Regions from separate parts of the Neobacillus niacini genome, predicted to be linked through region 2. Evidence: a T-box and tRNA genes for the amino acid it is inferred to sense, from the RefSeq annotation. Region 2 holds a T-box; the other holds one or more tRNA genes.

Region 1 (2,390 bases), 870 kb from region 2:
AAACATGTTAAGGGTAAAAAGTGTTGGTCCAAGGATAAATACAATCAATAAGAGGACAGCCGAGAGCCCCATATTCACATTACTTAGAATTTTAATCCCTTTACTTAGACCCGTTAAAGCCGAAATCATAAATAAAACAGTCACAACGAGAATTATGACAGTTTGCGTTGTCAGCGTACTAGGAACATCGAATAGGTAGGTCAAGCCCCCATTAATTTGCATAGCCCCAAATCCCAATGAAGTAGCCACACCCATAACCGTAGAAATGACCGCAATGACATCAATCGCTTTCCCGACAGCTCCATCCGCATGTTTCCCGATTAGAGGTCGTAAAGTTCGACTAATTAAGCTCAGCTCCCCTTTTCTAAAAGTAAAATAAGCTAGAACCATCGCAATCGATCCATAGATTGCCCACGCATGGATGCCATAATGAAAGTAAGTAAATCTCATCGCATCTTTAATACCTTGATCCGTTCCCTCTTGACCAGTAGGAGAACTAAGCATGTAATGGCTAATAGGTTCATATGTTCCATAGAACATTAACCCAATCCCAATACCCGCACTAAAAAGCATCGCAAGCCAAGTTGGACGTGAAAACTCAGGCTTATCCTCCTGTTTCCCGAGCTTAATCCGGCCAATTGGACTTACTAATAAATAGAAGCACACAAACACAAACAATGAAACAAGCAAAAGGTAATACCACCCAAATGAATCGGTTATTATCCCTTGAGTGCTACTCGTGACCTTTTCTAACGATGTTGGCATTATGATACCCATGAAAACTATACCTACCAATAATACTATTGAAACATAAAAAACAGTTGAAGCATTTTTCATTATTTTTAACTCCCATCTTTGATAAATTCGCAGAGGGTTTTACTTCGTTTGTGAACATATTAAAATGCAAAAACATTTAATGAACGTATTTTTATGAAGTAATATGAAACATAACCCTTAAAATTGCGTTCATGCATCTTACTCTAAATACAACTTGCTAAATCTTGTTAATACCATTATCCTTCTATTTTGGTATGGGTAATAGTTAGTTTGAATACATCAGAGGTATTTAGTATGGATCAGTTTACAGGTTTTTTAGAGGAATAATGAAACTATATCAAAAGGGGATAAACCAAGCAAATTGCATATACCAGTGTATTTTCGGCTCTCGTCTTGATAGCCCTCTGTAGAAGGAAAAATTAATACATATTCTTAATATAACTCACAGATCCTCTTTATACATCCAGTTTTCAAGAAGTATTTTCCTTGGCTGCTAAAATTCCTACTCTCACTCTTTTACGTTTACAACAAAAAACACTCACAAAAGTAAAATTACAACCTTTGTGAGTGTTTTTTGGGTTTTAATGTTTTTTAGATACCGGTGGTCGGGGTCGAACCGACACTCCAGAGGAACACGATTTTGAGTCGTGCGCGTCTGCCAATTCCGCCACACCGGCAAATTCATTGGCAGGGGTAGTAGGAATTGAACCCACACCAAAGGTTTTGGAGACCTTCGTTCTACCTTTAAACTATACCCCTAAATGAAACTTATTTTACTCGCAAAAAACTTTGGTTATTTTCTAACGAAAATAACTTGGTGGAGGGGGACGGATTCGAACCGCCGAACCCGGAGGGAGCGGATTTACAGTCCGCCGCGTTTAGCCACTTCGCTACCCCTCCACATAAAGGAAATCGTAATATGATGGCGGAGGAAGAGGGATTCGAACCCCCGCGCGGTTTAACCCGCCTGTCGGTTTTCAAGACCGATCCCTTCAGCCGGACTTGGGTATTCCTCCGCTGTAAAAACAATCGCATAACTTTTAAAAATATTTGGTTATTTTACTTCGTAAAAAAACCTTGGTAGCGGCGGAGGGGATCGAACCCCCGACCTTACGGGTATGAACCGTACGCTCTAGCCAGCTGAGCTACACCGCCAAATATATCATGTAAAGTTGTTTATGGTGGAGCCTAGCGGGATCGAACCGCTGACCTCCTGCGTGCAAAGCAGGCGCTCTCCCAGCTGAGCTAAGGCCCCATTAATCAAATGATGGTCGGGAAGACAGGATTCGAACCTGCGACCCCTTGGTCCCAAACCAAGTGCTCTACCAAGCTGAGCTACTTCCCGATAAAATATGGCGCGCCCGAAAGGAGTCGAACCCATAACCTTCTGATCCGTAGTCAGACACTCTATCCAATTGAGCTACGGGCGCATATTTAATCGCTATCACGAAAAAAATTTTATTATTTTTCTACGAAAAATAATTTGGTGCCGAGGACCGGAATCGAACCGGTACGGTAGTCACCTACCGCAGGATTTTAAGTCCTGTGCGTCTGCCAGTTCCGCCACCCCGGCAATATTGGAGCGGAAGACGGGATTCGAACCCGCGACCCCC
Region 2 (2,390 bases):
GCACAAAACCTTGGGGTAGCGGTCGGTGCCTCACTTGGCGGCATCCTAGCCGATTACTCATTTGAATTAATCTTCCTTGCTAACACCGTTATGTATATGATCTTTTTGCTAATCGCTATTTTTGGCTATAAGGGGATTTCAACTGTTTCGGCTAAACCAGCGAATATCCTTCAGGATACAGCACTTGTAAAAGGGCGAAAAAATCTTTATTCTTTATTGATTTTATGTTTAGGTTATTTGTTATGCTGGGTCGGCTATGTTCAATGGATGACAACAATTGCTTCTTATACACAGGAAATTAACATATCATTATCGCAGTACAGCCTATTATGGACTATTAACGGTGCATTAATTGTTCTTGGCCAGCCATTATTAAATGGCTTGCTTAAGCATCTTGCTGCCACACTTAAGGTGCAAATCTTAATTGGGATTGCTATTTTTATTGTTTCTTTCTTAGTAGCGGGAAATGCTAGCGCATTTTCAGGATTTCTAGTAGCGATGATTATTTTGACGATTGGGGAAATGTTTATTTGGCCTGCTGTACCAACAATTGCGTTTGACTTAGCACCAGAGGGGCGCGAAGGGTTTTATCAGGGGATTGTCAATAGTACTGCTACTGGAGGAAGAATGATTGGACCATTATTAGGTGGAATTCTTGTTGACGTCTATAGTATGTCTGCACTATTTTATGTCTTAATTGCTCTATTCGTTATTGCAATCATAACGACTTTAACGTATGAGCGTATATTGAAAACGGAAAAGAAATTCAAAGTAAAACTATCTTAAACCTATTTTCCGGGCTTCCTTTAAGGAGCCTTTTTTTATGTTTAAAAATAATATGATTGGGTCAAACTGTTTTAGGTAAAAGTTACTTGCATACTGTTGGGAAATTTAATACAATAACCGTAATACTTTTTATAATTAATAACATTGATTAGGAGTAGTAATGATTCATACCTGTCTATAGAGAGTTGACGGCTGGTGCAAGTCAACGGGGTACATCATGAACTCGCCTATGAGTTGCAAACATGAAAGGAACAGTAATGTTTGCCGTATTCCGCGTTAAGGATGAATGAAGCGAGTGTTTACAACACTAATGTGGGTGGTACCGCGGGAAGATACATAGATAATCCTCTCGTCCCTTTTGGGATGAGGGGTTTTTTTATTTTTTTAGGAGGAATAGACAATGAGTTTCGATCATCAGCATATCGAGAAAAAATGGCAACATAAATGGGAAACTGAAAAGACATTTAAAACGAGTGAAGAATTTGATAAACCAAAATTCTACGCATTAGACATGTTTCCCTATCCATCAGGGGCGGGACTTCATGTTGGACATCCAGAAGGTTACACGGCTACAGATATCCTTTCACGGTTAAAAAGAATGCAGGGCTATAATGTTTTACATCCAATGGGCTGGGATGCCTTCGGTTTACCTGCTGAGCAATATGCTCTGGACACAGGAAACGACCCTGCAGAATTTACAGAAAAGAATATTAACACCTTTCGCAGACAAATTAAATCATTAGGTTTCTCATACGACTGGGATCGAGAAGTAAATACAACCGATCCAGAATACTATAAATGGACGCAGTGGATTTTCTTGAAGCTTTGGGAAAAAGGGCTTGCGTACATTGATGAGGTTGCTGTTAACTGGTGTCCAGCACTTGGTACAGTGTTAGCAAATGAAGAAGTCATAGATGGTAAGAGTGAGCGTGGTGGTCACCCAGTTGAACGTAGACCAATGAAACAGTGGATGTTAAAAATTACAGCTTATGGTGATCGTTTACTTGAGGACTTAGAAGAGCTTGACTGGCCAGAAAGTCTTAAAGAAATGCAACGTAATTGGATCGGCCGTTCTGAGGGTGCTGAAGTAACCTTTAACATTGAAGGACATGAAGAAACATTTACGGTATTTACAACTCGCCCAGATACTTTGTTTGGTGCTACGTATGCGGTACTTGCTCCTGAACATTCTTTTGTTGATAAAATCACAACAGGGGAGCAGCGGGCAGCAGTTGATGCATATTTAGATAAAGTAAAAACAAAGAGTGACCTTGAACGAACCGACCTTGCGAAAGAGAAAACAGGAGTTTTTACTGGTGCCTATGCAATCAACCCAGCTAATGGTGAAAAAATGCCAATCTGGATTGCTGATTATGTATTAGTAAGCTATGGCACAGGAGCCATTATGGCGGTACCTGCACATGATGAACGCGACTATGAATTCGCTAAACAATTTGACCTTCCGATTAAGGCTGTTGTTGCAGGGGGAAGTATCGAAACGGAAGCCTATACTGGTGATGGTGAACATATTAACTCTGAATTCTTAAATGGTTTAAATAAAGAAGAAGCAATCACTAAGATGATTTCCTGGTTGGAAGAGAAGG

What was found. A T-box is a leader RNA that pairs with one kind of tRNA and senses whether it is charged. The one in region 2 lies ahead of leuS (leucine--tRNA ligase), so its partner is inferred to be a tRNA-Leu.
Region 1: it encodes a tRNA-Leu, which carries the amino acid that the T-box ahead of leuS (leucine--tRNA ligase) is inferred to sense. The anticodon was not compared.

The regions. Positions count from the first base shown of each region.
Region 1 is NZ_CP183883.1:3,163,082-3,165,471, reverse strand. Features, by position in the region: gene ACN6MT_RS15645 (glycine betaine uptake BCCT transporter) at 1-837, opposite strand, end outside; tRNA gene ACN6MT_RS15640 (tRNA-Leu) at 1,374-1,454, opposite strand; tRNA gene ACN6MT_RS15635 (tRNA-Trp) at 1,463-1,536, opposite strand; tRNA gene ACN6MT_RS15630 (tRNA-Tyr) at 1,593-1,677, opposite strand; tRNA gene ACN6MT_RS15625 (tRNA-Ser) at 1,701-1,793, opposite strand; tRNA gene ACN6MT_RS15620 (tRNA-Met) at 1,856-1,932, opposite strand; tRNA gene ACN6MT_RS15615 (tRNA-Ala) at 1,957-2,032, opposite strand; tRNA gene ACN6MT_RS15610 (tRNA-Pro) at 2,046-2,122, opposite strand; tRNA gene ACN6MT_RS15605 (tRNA-Arg) at 2,131-2,207, opposite strand; tRNA gene ACN6MT_RS15600 (tRNA-Leu) at 2,262-2,350, opposite strand; tRNA gene ACN6MT_RS15595 (tRNA-Gly) at 2,356-2,390, opposite strand, start outside.
Region 2 is NZ_CP183883.1:2,291,162-2,293,551, forward strand. Features, by position in the region: gene ACN6MT_RS10905 (MDR family MFS transporter) at 1-786, shown strand, start outside; T-box leader at 922-1,146, shown strand; gene leuS (leucine--tRNA ligase) at 1,187-2,390, shown strand, end outside.